Regions from separate parts of the Rhizobium sp. GR12 genome, predicted to be linked through region 2. Evidence: predicted binding sites of a transcription regulator. Region 2 holds the regulator's gene; each other region holds the start of a gene.
What was found. The regulator LexA, encoded in region 2, represses DNA repair genes until DNA is damaged. The targets are predictions, from matches to a motif close to TGTTCNNNNTGTGTTCNG.

Region 1 (5,112 bases), on a different contig from region 2:
GCCTATCGACAAAGGCGATCAACGCCTCATCAAGTTCCGCCTGGGCGATGCGCAGTTCCGCCATGGTGGCGAAAGGTTCCTCCTCGGCAAAGGCGTCAAGGCCGAGCGTCCCGCCTTTGACCGCGTCAATATAAAAACGGTCGACGGTGTAGATGTGGTTCAGGGTTGCGCGAAGGGTGGGAAAGAAGCTGACCCGAGGAGCCACGAACTCCTCTTGCGAAAGCTGAAGACAGACGTGATGCAGCCGGAAATTGGCCAGCCGGTTGTTGCGTGCAAGTTTGCGAAACACCCGCGAAGAATCATATTCCGGCATATGCCTCTCCCTTTTCGCTCAATCCTCTTCCAGGGTGAGCCGGAACTGCGCAGCTTCGATATCCTTGGGAGGCTGCATGCCCAGATGTTTCCAGGCCGTACCGGTCAGAATTCGGCCGCGTGGCGTACGCTGGATGAAACCCTGCTGGATCATATAGGGCTCGATGATATCCTCGATCGCGTCGCGCGGTTCCGACAGACCGGCAGCGATGGTCTCGATACCGACCGGACCGCCGCCGAAATTGACCGCGATCATGGTCAGATAACGCATGTCGAGCTGGTCGAGACCCATTTTGTCGACAAGCAGCCGCGTCAGCGCCTCGTCGGCGATCTCGCGTGTGACGGCTTCCGCCCGCGCCACCTCGGCAAAATCACGCACCCGGCGCAAAAGCCGTCCGGCGATGCGCGGCGTGCCGCGTGCGCGCCTCGCAATCTCGCGCGCGCCCCCGTCGGTCATGTTCAGCCCCATCAGCCGCGCCCCGCGCCGAACGATCAGTTCCAGTTCATCGACAGTGTAGAAGGCCAGCCGGACGGGAATACCGAAACGGTCGCGCAGCGGCGTCGTCAGAAGGCCGAGACGCGTGGTCGCGGCAACGAGGGTGAATTTGGAAAGGTCGATCTTCACCGAACGGGCCGCCGGCCCCTCCCCGATGATGAGGTCGAGCTGGAAATCCTCCATCGCCGGATAGAGAATTTCCTCGACTGCCGGGTTGAGACGGTGGATTTCATCGATGAAGAGCACGTCGCGCTCCTCGAGATTGGTTAGAAGTGCGGCGAGATCGCCCGCCTTGGCAATCACCGGTCCGGAGGTGGACCTGAAGTTGACGCCAAGCTCCTTGGCCATGATCTGCGCCAACGTGGTTTTGCCAAGGCCAGGCGGTCCCACGAACAACACATGATCCAGCGCCTCGCCGCGGTTCTTGGCGGCTTCGATAAATACCTTGAGATTGGCGCGGGCCTCCGCCTGGCCGGTAAAATCGTCCAGCGACTGCGGACGCATGGTGGTGTCAATATCTTCACCGCGCTTGTCCGCCGAAATCAGTCTGTCCGCATCGCTCATAGAGGGCATTCCATTGTTCTAAACCAATTCAAGAGATGGTCTTCGCCGCTATATCACGACTGTCGCACGAAGGCGCTTCACGAAATTCAGCATCGCACCCGGCTTCGTTCGCTTGCTGCGCGCAGCTTAGCGTGAAAGTTCGCGCAGGCCGAGCCGGATGAGTTTGGCACTGTCGCCGCCCTCCCCGCCATTCTTCAGCGCGGCGGCAACCGCATTTGCGGCCTGGTCGCGCGAATAACCGAGATTGGTGAGCGCGGAAACGGCATCCGCAACCGGCGCGGAGGCCACACCTTCGCCAAGCTCCTGCTTGAGCCCGATGGAAGCCGCAGCCTCTCCGGCAAAAGCAGGCGCCTTGTTGCGAAGTTCAGTGACGATGCGCACCGCCACTTTCGGCCCGACGCCCGGCGCACGCGAAATCATCACCTTGTCCTGTAGCGCTATCGCATTGGCGAGTTCGGAAGGGGACAGGGTGGACAGCATTGCCAGCGCTACTTTCGAGCCGACCCCCTGCACGCTCTGCAGCAGATTGAACCATTCCCGCTCAAGCGCCGACAGGAAACCGAACAGCTTCAGCTGGTCTTCGCGCACATAGGTTTCAATGAAGAGGACCACCGCTTCGCCAGCGGAGCCAATTTTCGAAAGTGTCCGGGCCGAGCAACTGGCCACGTAACAGACGCCGTGCACATCCACCAGCACGTAATCCGTGCCGATTTCCTCGATGGTGCCTTTAAGTTTTCCGATCATGATGCCGCCCGCTCAATGAGACTTCAAATATTCAACCGGCCGCCAAAAGCCGCGCCATCCTGTCGCCGCCGCGATTATGGGCGTGGCAAATTGCGATCGCCAAAGCGTCCGCCGCATCGTTACCCTTGAATTCGGCCTTCGGCATCAGGATTTTCAGCATCATGTGGATTTGCTGCTTTTCGCCGTGCCCCACGCCGATGACGGCCTTCTTGACCGCATTCGGCGCATATTCGAAGACAGGTAATCCCGCCCGCGCCGGAACCAGCATGGCGATGCCGCGCGCCTGACCGAGTTTCAGCGTGGCGACCGCATCCTTGTTCACGAAGGTCTGCTCCACCGCCGCCTCGTCGGGCTGATGGCTGTGTACGACGTCCGCCAGCCCGTCATGCAGCTGGCACAGCCGGGAGGCAAGGTCCATGTCGCCATCCGACGTCACGGTACCGGAGGCGACAAACCGAAGGCTGTTGCCGAGGGTTTCGATGACACCCCATCCGGTGCGCCGCAACCCGGGGTCGATACCGATGATTCGAATCGTCTTTTGCATGAGGCACCCTATCTTTTCGGTTGCGACCCTGCCAGCGATAAGTGAACAAAACGACAACATTGATCAAATTTGCAGTGCAGCATTTACCTCTGCTTAAACCGCGTACCGCATTGTTCCCGCACAAAATCAAAAAAGGGGAGCTGCGGACATGATGATCCACAGCACAATATTTTCGCCATATCAGCCGTCCGATGGCGCCGTGCATGCATGGCGCGGGAACTGATCCGGCATTGGGGGCTGCATCGGCCATGCTGAACCGTTTTCATTCCATATCCACCAAAGTGCTCGCGATCTTCCTTGCGCTGATGACGATCTCGACCGGGGCTCTCACGCTTCTCGGCTATCAAAGCAGCAGCGGCGTTCTGGAGGAACAGGCGTCGAAATCCATGGAAAGCATTCTCGTCTTCCGGGGCGATATGCTGCAGGAACGTCTTGAGCAGCTCGAAACGCAGGCGGTTTCCATCGCCAAGATCGAATCCCTGCAAATGGCGGTGGTTTCCATGCGCAGCGGCTGGGGCACGGTGCAGAAAAATTCCGGCGACGCAAAGGCGGAACTGCAACGCGTCTTCGTCAAGGAGAACCCCTTCGGCGAAAAGGAAAAGCTCATCAAGCCTGAAAACCCGAGCGGCTTTTATTATTCCACCCATGAAAAAACCCAGACGGATATCGGCGGCTATCTCAACGGAACTCCCTTCAGCGATGTTCTCTTCGTCGATCCCGCCGGCACGGTCTATTACTCCTATCTGAAAGGATCGGCTTTCGGGGAAACCGTCACGGGCGGCGCCTGGGCGGATAGCGGCCTCGGCACAGCCTTTGCCCGTGGGGCCGCTAGTGCCGAAAAAGCCGTGAACGACGTTGCGCAGACGAGTTTCTCCGGTCTGCGGATCGACGCCGCGACGAATGAGGCCGGCATCTATTTCGGCATTCCGGTTGTCAAATTCGGTGCGTTCAAGGGCATCGTCCTCTTCCGTGTCAAGCAAGAGGTCTTCGGCCATATACTCGCGAAAGGCATCGCCGCCGGCAGCTCCGAACAATCCGCGATCATTTCTGCCGACGGCAAGGTTCTGGGCGTGGATGGCAGCGGGCTCGTCAGCCTCGATCCGGTAATCTACGGCTTCCACGCGCAAGCGCTGAATGCGGCTGGCATGACGATTGCCAAGATCGACCGCCCGGACGGCGAGGCCAATGCCTATGCCCGTCCCTTCTCCTTTGCCGGTGAAAAATATCTCGCGGTGGAAAGCATGTTGCGCAGCGAGTTGAACGCGGGCTCCATCTCGATTGCCGGCACGCTTGCAGCGATCGGCCTTTGCGTCCTGGCCGCCATGTGTGCGGCAACAGCCTTTTTCGCGCGGCGTCTGTTCGCCCCGCTGGAAAAGCTTGCCGGACTGACCGGCGAGGTAGCGGCGGGCCGTCTCGACACCGAGATCGGCAATCAGGACCGCAAGGACGAAATCGGCCGCATGGCGCGTGCGCTGGGTAGTTTCCGCGAAAAGCTCATCTTGCAGCGGGAAATGGAAGCAACCGCATCGCGCACCCGCGAGGAAGCCGAAACGGCGCGCCGCGCACATCTTGCAGAACGGGAGGCTGAGGCAGGCACCCTGCAAATGGTCGTCCATTCTCTGGACGAAGGGCTGGATCGACTGGCAAACGGCAATCTTGCCTATCGCATTGAGACCGCCTTCCCCGAAGATCTCGAAAGCCTGCGCCACAACTTCAATACGGCGCTTGCGAGGCTCAGCGAGACCATGCAGGCCATTGGTAACAATTCCGCCGCAGTTCGCGGCGGTTCGGAGGAAATGCGGGTGGGTGCCGACCAGCTGGCGGAACGCACCGAGCGGCAGGCCGCTTCCATTACCGAGACGGCAAGCGCCATCAAGGCAATCACCGAAGCCGTCCGCGACCAGATCGAACGCGCCGAACAGGCGACACGGATCGCCCACGACGCGAGCACGGAGGCCACGGCCTCAGGCCGAGTCATGGAGCAGACCATCGCCGCCATGGAGGCAATCCAGACCTCATCGCGCCAGATCAACCAGATCATCGGCGTCATCGACGAAATCGCCTTCCAGACCAACCTTCTCGCCCTCAATGCGGGTGTCGAGGCCGCCCGCGCTGGCGACGCCGGCAGGGGCTTTGCCGTCGTGGCGCAGGAGGTGCGCGAACTGGCGCAACGCTCGGCCGCCGCCGCGAAAGAAATCACCAGCCTGCTGAAGCGCTCTACCCACGAAGTATCCACCGGTGTCGCGCTGGTCGAAAAGGCGGGCGCTTCGCTGACCGGCATCGGCCAGCATGTGCAGACCATCAGTTCCCGCATCGAGGAAATCATGGTTTCCACCCGCGAGGAGGCGCATACGCTTTCGGAAATCAACAGCACCGTCACCAGCCTCGACACCATGACCCAGCAGAACGCCGCCATGGTGGAGGAAACGACGGCCGCCATTCGCAATCTCGC
Region 2 (5,112 bases):
TCCGAACCCATGCGTACGGCTTCACGGATGTTATCCGCGCCAACCGGCAGGATCATGAATTCCTGGAAATCGATCGGGTTGTCGGCATGCGCGCCGCCATTGATGATGTTCATCATCGGAACCGGCAGAAGATGCGCGTTCGGGCCACCGACATAACGGTAAAGCGGCAGGCCGGAGGCTTCGGCCGCAGCCTTGGCGACTGCGAGCGACACGCCGAGGATGGCGTTGGCGCCGATGCGCGACTTGTTCGGCGTGCCGTCAAGCGCGATCATCGTCTGGTCGATCTGGATCTGGTTTTCAGCGTCGAAACCGCCGATTGCGTCGAAGATTTCCGTATTGACGGCTTCGACCGCCTTTTCCACGCCCTTGCCGAGATAACGCTTGCCGCCATCCCGCAGCTCAACCGCCTCATGCGCGCCTGTCGAGGCGCCGGAAGGAACGGCGGCGCGGCCCATGGAGCCGTCTTCGAGATAGACATCGACTTCAACGGTCGGGTTGCCGCGGCTGTCGAGAATTTCGCGCGCGATGATATCGGTAATGGCAGTCATGGTCTCTCCCTTGGGAATGGAACAGATATTTTCCGTCGCCTGTCTTAGACGATGGCGAAGAAATTACAATGACAGCGGACGGTAGAAACGAAGCGCCCGCCATTAAAATCGATTGGAACAAACGGCGCCCGTATGGCCGCCTGCCACTCAGGATTTCGCGATGGCGTCGAAAGCCAGAAGCTTTTCGAGCAGTTTCGGCATGTCCTTCAGGTGAACCATGTTGGGGCCGTCTGACGGCGCATTGTCCGGGTCTTCATGGGTTTCGATGAAGAGACCGGCCACGCCGACTGCCACCGCCGCACGCGCCAAAGTCTCGACGAATTCGCGCTGGCCGCCGGTGGATCCGCCCTGCCCGCCCGGCTGCTGCACCGAATGGGTGGCGTCGAACACGACAGGTGCGCCAAGCGAGGCCATGATCGGCAGGGAACGCATATCCGAGACCAGCGTGTTGTAACCGAAGGACGCACCGCGCTCACACAGCATCACATTCGGATTGCCGCTTTCGTTGAGCTTGGCAAGCACGTTCTTCATGTCCCAGGGAGCCAGAAACTGGCCCTTCTTGACATTGACGACACGGCCCGTTTTGGCGGCGGCGACGAGAAGGTCCGTCTGGCGGCTGAGGAACGCCGGAATCTGCAAGACATCCACGACTTCGGAGACGATCGCACATTGCTCCTCGGTGTGAATGTCGGTCAGGACCGGAAAACCGAACTCCTTCTTGAGATCGGCGAAAACCTGCATCGCATTCTCAAGGCCGATGCCGCGCTTGCCGGAAAGCGAGGTGCGGTTGGCCTTGTCGAAGGAGGACTTGTAGACGAGGCCTATCCCAAGGCTGTCGCAAAGCTCCTTCAGGACGCCAGCGATCATGAAGGCATGCTCGCGGCTTTCCATCTGGCAGGGACCGGCGATCAGCGAAAAACGCTCGGTATTGGAAAAGGAAACCTTGGCCGTGCCGTCTCCGGCAGTGACTTTGAGATTGTTCGTAACGCTCATCATTTTTCCTCGAAGGAGAATGTGACGCCCTGACCGGGCGCGGCAGGCACCACAAGACGGGCGTCCGCTTTTCCGTAGGACACGCCATTAGCAGCAAGCACCGCCTCTGTCACGGCAAGATCGTGCGACGAAAAGACGACGCCAGCACCGCGCAATCCCTCAGAGCCATCCTTCAACTCCGGCTCGAAATCCTCCTTTTCGGTCAGTCTGATCCGTGCATTGCCGGTTTCCGATACGATGTCTCCATCCGCAGACACCCTGCCCTCACAGCCGAACACCGTTTCGATCAGGTGCATCGGGCCGGGTTTTTGACCGGACGACAGGACGATCTCGGACAAACCGTAAACCCCGTTGGCATGGCGCTCGAGCATCGAGCGGTCGCCCGGAAGGGCCTTCAGGCGCTGGCAGCTGAACAAAAAGAAATCCGAAGCGGCATCCTGCCCTGCAAAGGCCAGCCGGAAGGCAGCTTCGCCTTGCGAACCGTCAGGCATTTGGACTGGCCGCGAAAATTCGAAGACCTCACCTGCCGATACGCCGGCCGCCACAAACCTGTCATGATCGGCAAGGGCATTGTCCGTGCGGGCGACGAGGGCCGAAAAACCTTCCCTACCATCCCGTTGCCGGAAAGCACGATCCCTACCGGTGAACACATCTCCGTTGTCTGCCGAGGCATTATATTTAGCCGGGTCAGCAATGGCGAGTGGCTCCAAGTAGGTGCCATCGGTGAAAAAAACACAGCTATTCCGGGTCCCGAAGGGATGCAGAGCCTCTGGCGCTACCGTAAATCCAAGGCTTAAGAGACGCTTTGCGGCAACGCCGATGACCTCCACGGGCAGAACGAGATGATCGACGCGATAGGGTTTCATCATGACTGGTTTCCTGCTGGCGTTGCGGCAAGGCCATGCCGAAACGGTTCGATGCGAAGAAAAGCACGAATGCGGTCGATGAAGCAAATCATCAGGACAACAGATAGCAGCTTCACGAAATTTTAGGGGATTGCAGAACACATATGGAACATATAGTGTTCGTTCTGTATTTGTTTCGCAACTTCCACGACGATTCCAAAGGGTGTTTTCCTCATGCTCACGCGCAAACAGCAGGAATTGCTTCTCTTCATTCATGAACGAATGAAAGAGTCCGGCGTGCCGCCCTCCTTCGATGAAATGAAGGACGCACTCGATCTTGCTTCGAAATCCGGCATCCACCGGCTGATTACCGCCCTCGAAGAGCGCGGTTTCATTCGTCGGCTACCGAATAGGGCGCGAGCGCTGGAAGTCATCAAGCTGCCCGAGGCTTATACGCCGGGTGCAAGGCCGCAGCGCGGCTTTTCGCCGAGCGTCATCGAAGGCAGCCTCGGCAAACCCAAGGCGCCGGAACCGGCCCCTGCCACCAGGGCGCCGGCCAACGATCTCGTCGGGGCCGTCAGCGTGCCCGTGATGGGACGTATCGCCGCCGGCGTGCCGATTTCCGCCATCCAGAACAACACCCACGATGTGGCCGTACCTGTAGACATGCTGGGCACGGGTGAACATTACGCGCTTGAGGTCAAGGGCGATTCGATGATCGAGGCCGGCATTTTCGACGGCGATACCGTCATAATCCGCAATGGCAACACCGCCAATCCGGGTGACATCGTTGTGGCTCTGGTGGATGACGAGGAAGCGACGCTGAAGCGTTTCCGCCGCAAGGGAGCCTCCATTGCGCTGGAGGCGGCAAACCCCGCTTATGAGACCCGTATTTTTGGACCGGACCGGGTGAAAATCCAGGGCAAACTGGTCGGGCTCATCCGCCGTTACCATTGATCCGATGAAACCGGACGCGCTCCGGTTTTCAACAGGCGTCATCTAGAGGGTGGCGTCTGTCTGAAAGGGTGAGTTGTTCTAGAGCACGGGCGTGATCCAGAGATAAACGAGTTGTTGTCCAACACCCACTGTATCGGCGCCTGACGCCTTTTGGAAATTGGTTCCACCCTTGATACCGATGCTTCTGTTTTACTGTGGGGCAGCGGCGTATATGCCGTCGGCTGCAATCGTTGCGGGGGAACCTCCGCAAGACCCCGGACAAAATGTGAATTTACGTCATCGCACCGCGTGGTGATATTTCGTCGTCTCCGAGTGGTGATATTAGCGAGGCGCTGCCACACGTGCCCTCACCTTACGATCCATCAATGCAGCTTATGGGAGCCATGGATTATTTTCGATATTCCATGGACTGCCGGCAGGTATAGAAATGCGCCTCATATCCGGGAGATACGCCATGTACGATCTTTATATTGCCAACAAGAACTATTCCTCGTGGTCGCTGCGGCCGTGGGTGTTGATGCGCACGCTCGGTATCGCCTTCGATGAAAAGCTCGTTCCATTCGGCGAAGGCGTCGCCTTCACCACGTTTTCGCCAACCGGCAAGGTGCCCTGCCTGGTCGATGAGGGTGTGACCGTTTGGGAATCGCTTTCGATCGCCGAATATCTTGCCGAAAGACATCAGGGCGTCTGGGCAAGCGACAAACAGGCAAGGGCATGGTCGCGTTCGGCGGCCAGCGAAATGCATGCGGGCTTTTTCTCGCTGCGCAATCTCTATCCCATGTCGGTCGGCATAAGGATAAAGCCGAAGGGTGCCGATGCAGGGCTTGCGGCCGATATAAAGCGCATCGATGTGCTGTGGAGCGAAGGTCTTTCAAAATTCGGCGGGCCGTATCTTGCCGGTCAGAAATTCACCGCGGTCGACGCCTTCTTCTGCCCGGTCGCATTCCGTTTCCAGAGCTATGGCGCGGATCTTTCGCCTGCGGCGAAAACCTATTGCGACCGGCTGCTCGCCCTGCCCGCCATGCAGGAATGGTACGAGGCGGGTTTGAAGGAGATTTGGCGCGATGTGTCACATGAACAGGAAATCGGTGCGACCGGCGAAGTGACCGCCGATCTGCGCGTCAAGGTTTGATTGTCCGCGCTGGCGGGGTCATTGCGACGCCGCCAGCAGCCGGATGACGGGTTGCGGCAGATCGCGGTCGAAACGGCCACTTTTCCAGTCGTAATAACGATGTCGGCTCCAGGGCCGGTCCGTTCCGGCGATTGCGGCGCGCAGCCGACCAACCACTTCTGCCTGCGCCTTGTCCGCGAAGTCTATTTCCACCGAACCGAGACGCCGCAAAATATCGCGGCTGAGCAGAAGCGCGCCCGAACGGCACTGTGAAAAAGAGGTTCTGCGGGAAACGACGACAATATCGGCGATATCGCAGGCTTTTCCGGCGAAACGGCCGTCTTCCAGAACGATGATCCACTCGCCGCTTGCCGCGCTCGCCGCACACCACATGTCTTTCCTGCAGGTGAAGACGCCGACTTTGGCATCTTTGAGAGCCGCCGTCATCTCCCGCGCCACCGCCGTCATGTCCTCAGGCGACAGCTTCGATTTCGAGCCGGAGCCAGTAGTATTTATCCTGCCCTCCCCGCTGATAAAGACCGGCGGCACGGCTTTTTCCGGCAGCAACAGCGCCCTTTGCCATTGGCCGAAAACAAAGCCCGGCGGGCGGGTTTTCGTGGTGAAGACCTTGCCGTTTTCCACCATTGCCACCAACTCG
Region 3 (5,112 bases), on a different contig from region 2:
TTGCGTTCCAGAAGGTCGGCGACCGTGACGGTGGCTTCCGCCGTGATATCAGGCGCCTTTTCCGGCGCCGGCTGGGCAGGACGGAAGCGGCGCACGAGCGCGCTGAAGAGATTGGTGGCAAGCGAGGCGGGGGCGGATTTGTCGTCGGCGGCACCGGGCTGTCCGGTTTCGCCGGCGCCCGGCATATAGCCTCTTGCGCCGCTGGCCGCAGCTTTCGCCGCTTCCGCCGCCTGCTGCACCTTGGGGTCGTTCTGCGCCTCGGCGCCAAAAATCCGCTCGACGATATCCTCGGCCGTTTCCGGCCGGCCGTCGGTTTTCTGGCCGGTCTGCGCCCTGTTGCGGGCATCCGCGCGGGCCAGTTCCTCCATCAGTCTTTCAGCGACCTTGGCGCGTTCGGCGGCCTCGCGTGCCGCCTCCCGCTGCTGCATGATGGTTTCGCCGCGCTGCTTTTTCTCGGCCGCCTTGCGGGCCTGATCGTAAAGATCGCGTTTTTTCGGGTCTTTCAGAAGATCATAAGCCTGCCCCACCTCGGCGAATCGCGCCGATGCGTCGGGATCGTCGCGATTGGCGTCCGGATGGACGGTTTTCGCCTTCGTGCGCCAGGCGGCTTTGATGTCCTCGTGGCGGGCGTCACGTTTCACGCCGAGGATGGAATACGGATCGCGCATGCGAAACACCAGTTACGTTGGCTCAGGCGTGTGCTGCCGCTCATGGCGCAATCCTGAAACAAACCCCTCCGAAAAGGGATGCCCGCGATCATTCGCCAGCACGCCCTCGGTTTACTCAACGTCGACTGTTGCAATAAGTTGCTAATCAGTTCTTTACGGGGACTGCGCGCTGCCGTGCGGCAGGCTTTATTCCCTGTACCAGGGTAAACAGTTTATTTCTGCTCGAAGCGGGTGAGTAACCATTCGCCGGTTTCCGACAGGCAGGCCTGTCCCGCATAGCTCGCAATGCCCTCGAAGGAGTGGCGCGTCGTCCTGAAATCGCGGCAGACGAAACCGCTGGATCTGTCTTCGTGAATGGTGGTGACGACGCCGGCGCTGCCGGTTGCGGCATTGGCCCAGGGCAGCGGCTGGTCGGCAAGCTTGGTAAGATCGGCCGATGTTACCGCGTTGCGGATCGTCGCGTCGTCCGTCTGCTGGCCATTGTTCGGCTGGTTGGGAACGGAAGCGGTGGAAAGCGTGCGGTCGATTTTATCGCCGCCGAACAGATCGAGGCTGACGCAACCGCTCAGCACAACGAGCAATGACACGATGGCGGAAACTTCCGCTATCGACGAAAGGAGGCCCTTTGTTCGACTGTTCGACTTTGCTATGACGGTCACCATCTTTCACCAGAGATCATCTCTGGGGTCCAAATCAGCTCGGGAGTATTTTAGTCAATATGTCGGAAACGGGGTTAACATCCAGTGACTTCACGGAAGAAAATGAACCGTTCACACTTTTTGCCGAGTGGCTGAAGGATGCGACGGCTTCCGAAATCAACGATCCGAACGCGGTTGCGCTGGCAACCGTCGATGAAAACGGTCTGCCGAATGTGCGCATGGTGCTGCTGAAAGACGTGGATGATCGCGGCTTCGTTTTCTACACGAATTTCGAAAGCCAGAAGGGACGCGAGATTCTGGGCCAGAAAAAGGCGGCCATGTGTTTCCACTGGAAAAGCCTGCGACGGCAGGTGCGTCTGCGCGGCGAGGTGGAGATCGTCAGCGATGCGGAGGCGGACGCCTATTACGCCTCACGCCCGCGCGGCAGCCGCATCGGCGCCTGGGCGTCGAAGCAGTCGCGGCCGCTGGAAGGCCGTTTCGCGCTGGAAAAGGCCGTTGCCGAATATACCGCCAGATATGCGATCGGTGAAATTCCCCGCCCGTCCTACTGGTCCGGTTTCCGCATTCGCCCCGTCAGCATCGAGTTCTGGCACGACCGCAAGTTCCGCCTGCACGACCGCGTCGAATTCCGTCGCGAGACGCCGGATGAGCCCTGGTCCAAGGTTCGCATGTATCCGTGAAGGCGGCGGAGGGCGGGTCGTTCTCGGCCCGCCTATTTCAGCAGCGCATCGAACAGCGGCAGGCCGATGATGGCGGAAATGGCGATCAGGCCATAGCAGATGCGCCGGAATGCGGCTTCGTCGGCGAGCCCGTGCAGCCGCGCGCCGGCATAAAGACCAGCCCCGTAAAACGGCAGGGCCAGCAGGAAAAAAACCAGCACATCGGCGGTGAAAAGGCCACCGAGAAAATAGCTGGCAGCGGAAATTACCGTCGAAATCGCGAAATAGAGAATGACGTTGGCGCGCACGAAAGCCCCTTTGAGGGCGCCGCCAAGCCAATAGGCGACGATGGGCGGACCACCCAGTTGCGCAGCGCCTGAAAAAAGCCCGGCAATAAGCCCGGTGAACAGGGTCAGCGGCGTTTTCGGCCGACCGCTGTAACGCCAGCCGGAAACCAGAAACAGCAGCAGCACGACCACCACGGCGGAGATGATCCAGCGCAGGGTCAGGGGATCTCCGCTGGAAAGCAGGATGGTGCCGATCGGCACGCCGACAAGCGCGCCAGCCGCCATGATGAAAACTTCCCGCCGGTCCGCCATGCGCCATGCGGGCGGTATCATGCCGAGCGTCAGGACGCCGTCCACCACCAGCAGAACCGCCGAAGCAACGCGTGGCCCGACGATGGCGCTGGCAAGCGGAATGAAGATGAGCGCTGCACCGAAACCGGAAAAGCCGCGGGCAAGGCCGGCGAGAAAGGCAGCGCCCGCAAACATCGCAAGCAGCGACGGGCTATGCGCGGTGATGAGGGCCGAGAAAAAATCGAGTTGAGACATGGATGACTGCACGGTTTCGAATGCCTTTTCCTATCCCGCATGCAGGCGCCTGTCGCGGAAATTTCCGTTCACGGTCGTATGCGCCCTTTCGGGTCGACGTCGCCGGAGAATCGTGATTAGAGTTGTATCTCATGAACAAAGGATGAACAAATGCTTGCTGTCATGATGCGCCAGTTCGAAGAGGCCTCGCAAAAATACGCCGAGGAAAACGGGATCGTCCGCGATCCCGACTGGTACATGCTGAAGCTTCAGGAAGAGATCGGCGAGGTCACGCAGGCCTGGAACCGCCTGACGGGGCGGGGGCGCAGCAAAGGCAAAAGCGAAGACGAGATGAAACGCGATCTCGCCGACGAAACCGCCGATCTTCTAGGCCATGTGCTGCTGCTGGCCCACCACAAGGGGCTGGATATCGAAGGATCGATAGAGCGCAAGTGGCGTTTTACGCCGTCGGTATGACAGTTTGTGGAATGAGATTCGACCTTGGCGCTGCCTGCCACTGCCGCGATTATGAGAACGAGACGATAAAGAACAGAATTGCGAGAATGGCGGCTACCGGCGTCATGTACCGCCGCTCCGCACGGCTTCGCGACATTGCGTTCAATCCGATGCTCACCGCGAAATAGCAGGCGATGATCCAGATGCTGGGCTCGATCCAGTCTGCCGGCCAGAGACTGATGAAACCCGCCTTTTGCAGCGGAAAAGATGCGGCAAGGGCATAGATCGCGACAGATCCCACGCTGGCAATGCGTTGCGTGGCGGGCAGGACCCTGTGCTCGCCGCCCCAGGCGAAGCGACCGAGGGGCGCACCCGCCACAAGGACAATCTGAAATGCGGAAAGGGCGAGCAGTATAAGCGTCGCGAGCGACACGGCGACAAGCAGCATGACCACTCCGTTTATGGATGCGCCGACAATGAATTCGAACAGCATCGGCCTGTCAGCCGATATGCGCGTCACCATAAAGACCAATGACTAAAGGCATGTGACGCGCTTTCACACCGCTGACGGCTGTGCATACCGCAAAAGGCTTGCCACCGCATGAAGGTCGCTTGAAACGGCGATGCATTTCTCCCGCATTTCGTCGGTCGGCGGCGCGACATCCGGCACCATGATCGTCATCATGCCCGCCGAGGAGGCGGAGCGGACGCCGTGCCAGGAATCCTCAAGCGCCAGGCAAAGGCCCGGATCGATGTCGAGACGCTTTGCGGCGGTCAGATAGGGCATGGGCGAGGGCTTCGGGTCGGTATACTCGCCGCGCGCGACGATGGTGTCGAAACGTCTGAGAAGATCGTAAGGGCCGAGGTGTCGCGTGACCGAATCGTGCCGCGAGGACGTGGCGATGGCGCGGCGGATGTCGAGCCGGTCGAGAAGATCGAGGATTTCGATGACGCCGGGTTTCAGCGCCACGCCTTCCGCCATCATCACGGCAAGATGCCGGAGCCATGCATCGCGGAAGCTATCGATCGGAAAATCCGCGCCATAATCGGCGAAAATGGTTCCGGTGATGACATCCCACGGGCTGCCGCAGACTTTCTGGTAGGTCTCGACCCGCATTCCGTGGCCGCCTTCATCTGACGCCGCCAGAAAGGAGTCGCGATAAAGCGCCTCACTTTCGATCAGCAATCCGTCCATGTCGAAAATGACAGCATGCGGGAGAAAAGGCAGCATGCCGGCTCAACCGAACCGGAAGGGGCGTTCGCCGAGGCTTTCGAACGGGCGGATCAGGTAACCGTCCGGATCGGCGACCACGAATTGCCGGTTGCCGACTTCGACGGTGCCGCGCCTGTACCATTTTTCCTCCGGCGGCAGGAGAAGATCGATCGAGGCTCGCTCCAGCCGCGCCAGGATCGGCAGCAGGGAAGGGACGGCGAGCTGTAGGTTCATGCCGCGACCCAGCGGAAATTCAAGCGCTGCATTTTCCGCCACGAAGGTCCGGGTCGCGCCGATCTGGTCGATCATCAGCTGCGCATCACCCAGCGCAAGGTAGGTGAAGCCCTCTTCGGCGCGCTCATAGGCCACATGAAAACCGATCAGGTCGCAATAAAAAGCGCGGCTTTTCTGCCAGTCGCTGACGGCTAGTTCCGGGACGAGGGCATTTCGTATGATGGTCATGGTCTCCTTTGCCGCGCAGGCCGGGCGATGGGAGAAGAGGCCTGTCGTGATGGGCGATCTTATCGTCTTCTCGGCGGCGTGCCAGAGGAATCCTCATCATGGCAGCCATGTGCGGTGTTATGGGCTGAGCTTGTCGCGGCAGGTTCAACGTTTCGCCGGCCGCAACTCTCTCCCTGCCGTCAT
Region 4 (5,112 bases), on a different contig from region 2:
TCGAGGATGAGCGCGATGTCGGCATCGCTATCCATGAATTTGCCGGCGCAGGCAACATGGCTGAGATAACAGCCGATTTCCGGCGGCGAAGTGCGGCGGCCATGCATGAGCATGTAGGAAAGCTCGCTGAATTCCGGGATCGGATAATTCAGTTCGCGGCCATTGACGCCCGGAACCCGCTCCGCCTTCAGCCCGATGGCGTCGAGGCGGGTGTTCATGTCTTCGAGGCGCTTGGTGGCGCTGTCCATATTGATCAGGAAAACGGCAAGCTTGCGCTGGCTTTTCGGTAATATATGCAAAACAGTCTCCGCCCGATTTTGCCCGGATCACGACGATTTCAGGCGAAACGGCTTATACTCTTCGTCATCCCGCTCTGGGGTTGCAACTTCTTTATTGCAACGGCATGACGCGGGCTACGGAAAAAGCTGTCTTCAGGCATTGGCAGTTGTCGAATCAAACCTTTTCCACAAATCCATCCAGCACGCGTTTTTGTCCGGCGCGGTCGAAATTGATGGTCAGCTTGTTGCCCTCGATGGCGGAGACATTGCCATTGCCGAATTTGATATGGAAAACACGGTCGCCGACCACGAATTTCGACGGGGTGTCGGCGACGGATTTCGCCACCAGTTCGCCGTCGATCGTGCGCGCGCGCGGGCCGCTTTCGCCATAACCGATCCGCTCGACCGCATGGCCGGAGCGCGTGCCCCAGTTATCGCGGGTGGCGTCGGACTTGTTGGCCTGGGCCCGTTTCCAGCCGGGGGTGGAATAATTGTTGGCGAAGGGTTCCGCCTTGTCGAAACGGGACTGACCGTAGCTGCCGCGCCCGCCATAACCGCCGTAATTGCTGTCGGATGCCGCGACATCCACATGGGCCGGCGGCAGTTCGTCCAGAAAACGCGAGGGCAGGGTGGATTGCCACAGCCCATGGATACGCCGGTTCGATACGAACCAGATATGGCAGAGCTTCTTGGCGCGGGTGATGCCGACATAGGCGAGGCGGCGTTCTTCCTCCAGACCGGAGCGGCCGCCTTCGTCCAGCGCGCGCTGGTGCGGGAACAGTCCTTCTTCCCAGCCGGGCAGGAAGACGGTGTCGAATTCCAGCCCCTTGGCGGAATGCAGCGTCATGATGGAAACCGCATCCAGCTCTGCATTCTGCTCGGCGTCCATCACCAGCGCGACGTGCTCGAGGAAGCCGCGCATGCTTTCGAAGACCTCCATCGAGCGGATGAGTTCTTTCAGGTTTTCCAGCCGGCCGGGCGCTTCAGCGCTCTTGTCGGCCTGCCACATGGCGGTATAGCCGCTTTCGTCGAGGATTTGCTCGGCAAGCGTGGTGTGTTCGGTGTTCTCCAGCAGGCCCTGCCAGCGGCGGAAATCCTGCACCACGTCGAACAGCGCCTTGCGCGCCTTCGGTTTCAGCTCGTCGGTCTCGATGATGTCGGTCGCCGCCGCCAGCATCGGAATGTCGCGGGCGCGGGCGTAGTCATGCAGATTGCGGATGGTCGTATCGCCAAGGCCACGCTTGGGGGTGTTGACGATACGCTCGAAGGCGAGATCGTCGGCCGGCTGGCAGACGAGCCGGAAATAGGCCATGGCATCGCGGATTTCGAGACGCTCATAGAATCGCGGACCGCCGATAACGCGGTAATTGAGGCCAAGCGTCACAAAGCGATCTTCGAACTCGCGCATCTGGAAGGAGGCGCGAACGAGGATGGCCATGTCGTTCAGCTTGTGGTTCTTGCGCTGAAGCTGCTCGATTTCCTCGCCGACGGCGCGGGCTTCCTCTTCGGAGTCCCATGCCGCATGCACCACCACCTTTTCGTCATCCGGGCTGCTCCGCTCGGTGAACAGGGTTTTACCGAGACGCCCTTCATTGTGGGCGATCAGATGGCCGGCGGTGCCGAGAATATGTTCGGTGGAACGGTAGTTGCGTTCAAGCTTGACGACCTTGGCGCCGGGGAAATCCTTGTCGAAGCGAAGGATGTTGTCCACTTCGGCACCGCGCCAGCCATAGATCGACTGGTCGTCGTCGCCCACGCAACAGACGTTTTGCGGCTCGCCTTTCGGGCGCTGGGCAAGAAGCCGCAGCCACATATATTGCGACGTATTGGTGTCCTGATATTCGTCGACCAGAATATAACGGAACTTCTGGTGATATTCCTTCAGAATATCGGCATGGCGGCGGAAGATGCTGATCGGGTGCAGCAGAAGATCGCCGAAATCGCAGGCGTTCAGCGTTTTCAGCCGTGCCTGATAGGCGGCGTAAAGCTCGCGGCCCTTGCCATTGGCGAAAGCGCGGGAATCGCCTTCCGGAATATCCGGCGGCGTCAGCCCCTTGTTCTTCCAGCCGTCGATCATGCCGGCAAACTGTTTGGCGGGCCAGCGCTTGTCATCAAGACCTTCGGCCTGAATGAGCTGTTTCAAAAGCCGTATCACGTCATCGGTATCGAGAATGGTGAAATCCGACCTCAGGCCGATGAGTTCGGCATGGCGACGCAGAAGCTTGACGCCGATGGAGTGGAAGGTGCCGAGCCACGGCATGCCCTCGACTGCGCCGCCGACCAGAACGCCGATACGTTCCTTCATCTCGCGTGCCGCCTTGTTGGTGAAGGTCACGGCAAGGATCTGGCTGGGATAGGCGCGGCCGGTGGCCAGAATATGGGCGATGCGGGTGGTCAGAACGCGGGTCTTGCCGGTGCCGGCGCCCGCAAGCACTAGAACCGCGCCGTCCAGCGTTTCCACGGCTTCGCGCTGTTCCGGGTTGAGGCCGGAAAGATAGTCGGGGATCGGCCGCGCCTGATCGCGTGCCGCCATGGCGCGCGCGGCAATGCCAAGCCCGCCGCCGCTTGCCGCATCGGCATTGTTCGTCGCCTTGCGCGGCGCTTCGGGTTCCTCATCGAAGAACGGCATATCGTCAAAACTGTTGCTCATGCGGCCCAATGTAGTGATTCGGGATATAAAGGCCAGAACCGTGTTCTGCTTTTATTCCGGTATCGTCAGTCAAAACGCCTATTCCAAGGCGTTTTTTCGTCTCATGGCCGACTGTCGGCATCGAAAGCGGCATCCACCGGCAATTGCAGCGCCACGGCCAGCTGGTTGGTCTTGGCTGCAAGCGCGATGACCCGCAGCAGATCGGCATGCTGCTCGTCCGTCATGCCCTTGGCTTTGGCGGCTGCCGTGTGGGAGTGAGCGCAATAGGAGCAGCCATTGGTAACGGAAACGGCGATGTAGAGCATTTCCTTTACCACGGGATCGAGCACTGAGGGTGTGGCCATCACCGCCTTGACCTCGGCCCAGGTCTTTTCCAGAAGATCGGGATCGAAGGCGAGATAAAGCCACATATTGTTGATGAAATCCGATTTGCGCGTGGCACGGATATCGTCGAACACCGCCTTGATGCGGGGATTGGCTTCTGGATTTTCGGCTTTCGTTACGGTGCTCATGGCGTCCTCCGGTCACGGCTGTTTCCGTGGCAGAGTAGCGGATCGACAAATATTTGCGATAGAAATGGCCGTCGGGTACTTTCGACGACAATTCATCACAAATTACAATTATGTAAGAAACGGATTTGTGCGTTGCCTTCGTCAAGGCATGCGGGAATACTTCAAACGTTCCGCGAAGGTCTTTTTCGGGACGGATATGCTGTGCGGATTAACCGGAGAATTGTATGCGGGTCTGGAAACAGGTGGGTGTCTGTCTTGCCGTGGCGGGAACGGGGCTCTGTCTTTGGGGCTTTTATTCGCCCGAGGCCCGCAATTTGCTTGCCGGTATCGGGATCGGCAAAATGCCGGCCGGCGCTGTCGAGGTTGCCGCGACATCAGGCTCGCCATCCGGGCAAGGTGCGGGCGGCGCACGGCGCAACGGCAATGCGACCCTGGTGGTGATGACCCCGGTCAAAAAAGGCACGGTCAATGACAGGCTGAACGCCATCGGCAATGGTGAGGCGATCCAGTCGGTCGTCGTCATGCCGCAGACCTCCGGCACGCTTTCCGAAATTCGTGTTTCATCCGGCGCCCGCGTCGTGAAGGGGCAGGTGCTTGCGCGGCTCGATGACGAGGAGCAGGTGATCGAGCGGGACAAGGCGCAGGTCGCGCTCCGCAGCGCCGTCGAAAAATCGAATTCCTACAAGAACCTGAGATCCGTCTCCCGCCTTGATGTGCTGGACGCGCAGATTGCCGAGGAGGCCGCGAAACTCGCGCTGAGCACCGCCGAACTGAACCTCAGGCGTCGCGATATCGTCGCACCGATAGAGGGTGTGGCCGGTATCGTCGCCGCCAATATCGGCGACAACGTCACCACGCAATCGACCATCGTCAGCATCGACGACCGTTCCGAAATTCTGGTCAACTTCTGGGCCCCGGAACGGTTCGCAACTGCGATTACGGTTGGAATGCCGGTGGAAGCCACCTCGATTTCGCGCCCCGGCGAGACGTTCAAGGGCGAAGTCGAGGCTGTCGACAACCGTGTCGACGCGGCGAGCCGCACCATCCGCATCCGGGCGCGGCTCGGCAACGACAAGGACGAATTGCGGGCCGGCATGTCTTTCGGCGTCACCATGCGTTTTGCCGGGGAGACCTTCGCTTCGGTCGATCCGCTGGCCGTGCAATGGGATGCCGAAGGCTCCTATGTCTGGCGCGTGACCGACAATAAATCCGGCAAGGTGCGCGTGCAGATCGTGCAGCGCAATCCCGACGCCGTCCTCGTGAAGGCGGAACTGGCGGAGGGCGAGCAGGTCGTGACCGAAGGATTGCAGCGGGTGCGGGAAGGCGGCGTGGTCCGCGTCGCCAGCCAGCCGAAGCCCGAGGAGGTTGCCAGCCAATGACGACGCAGTCGCCTCCCGCTCAGGATTCCAAGCTCGCATTTACCGCATTGTTCGTTCGCCGCCCCATTCTAGCGGCGGTTCTCAATACCTTGCTTGTCGTCGCCGGCCTTGCCGCGCTGGTGGGTGTCGAAGTGCGTGAGCTGCCGGATGTGGACCGGCCGACCATCAGCGTCAGGACGACTTACGAGGGTGCTGCGCCCGAAACCATCGACCAGGAAGTGACGCAGACGATCGAGGGTGCGGTGGCGCGCGTCAGCGGCGTCAAATCCATCTCCTCCAACTCGCAGTTCGGC

Region 1: the regulator LexA is predicted to act here: its motif matches at 2,702-2,719, upstream of ruvC (crossover junction endodeoxyribonuclease RuvC).
Region 3: the regulator LexA is predicted to act here: its motif matches at 2,951-2,968, upstream of QSK43_RS24660 (MazG nucleotide pyrophosphohydrolase domain-containing protein).
Region 4: the regulator LexA is predicted to act here: its motif matches at 2,970-2,987, upstream of QSK43_RS05480 (ATP-dependent helicase).

The regions. Positions count from the first base shown of each region.
Region 1 is NZ_JASXTH010000010.1:156,689-161,800, reverse strand. It holds gene QSK43_RS18515 (DinB family protein) at 1-313, opposite strand, end outside; gene ruvB (Holliday junction branch migration DNA helicase RuvB) at 332-1,372, opposite strand; gene ruvA (Holliday junction branch migration protein RuvA) at 1,499-2,116, opposite strand; gene ruvC (crossover junction endodeoxyribonuclease RuvC) at 2,148-2,660, opposite strand; gene QSK43_RS18495 (methyl-accepting chemotaxis protein) at 2,909-5,112, shown strand, end outside.
Region 2 is NZ_JASXTH010000005.1:332,030-337,141, reverse strand. It holds gene eno (phosphopyruvate hydratase) at 1-548, opposite strand, end outside; gene kdsA (3-deoxy-8-phosphooctulonate synthase) at 696-1,541, opposite strand; gene QSK43_RS11370 (VOC family protein) at 1,541-2,410, opposite strand; gene lexA (transcriptional repressor LexA) at 2,621-3,343, shown strand; gene QSK43_RS11360 (glutathione S-transferase family protein) at 3,798-4,475, shown strand; gene QSK43_RS11355 (ComEC/Rec2 family competence protein) at 4,494-5,112, opposite strand, start outside.
Region 3 is NZ_JASXTH010000019.1:5,341-10,452, forward strand. It holds gene QSK43_RS24640 (DnaJ C-terminal domain-containing protein) at 1-668, opposite strand, end outside; gene QSK43_RS24645 (RT0821/Lpp0805 family surface protein) at 881-1,255, opposite strand; gene pdxH (pyridoxamine 5'-phosphate oxidase) at 1,387-2,007, shown strand; gene QSK43_RS24655 (sulfite exporter TauE/SafE family protein) at 2,040-2,819, opposite strand; gene QSK43_RS24660 (MazG nucleotide pyrophosphohydrolase domain-containing protein) at 2,970-3,275, shown strand; gene QSK43_RS24665 (hypothetical protein) at 3,325-3,702, opposite strand; gene QSK43_RS24670 (HAD family hydrolase) at 3,811-4,485, opposite strand; gene QSK43_RS24675 (bleomycin resistance protein) at 4,492-4,929, opposite strand.
Region 4 is NZ_JASXTH010000002.1:509,383-514,494, reverse strand. It holds gene QSK43_RS05485 (glycosyltransferase family 25 protein) at 1-299, opposite strand, end outside; gene QSK43_RS05480 (ATP-dependent helicase) at 454-2,928, opposite strand; gene QSK43_RS05475 (carboxymuconolactone decarboxylase family protein) at 3,030-3,440, opposite strand; gene QSK43_RS05470 (efflux RND transporter periplasmic adaptor subunit) at 3,665-4,819, shown strand; gene QSK43_RS05465 (efflux RND transporter permease subunit) at 4,816-5,112, shown strand, end outside.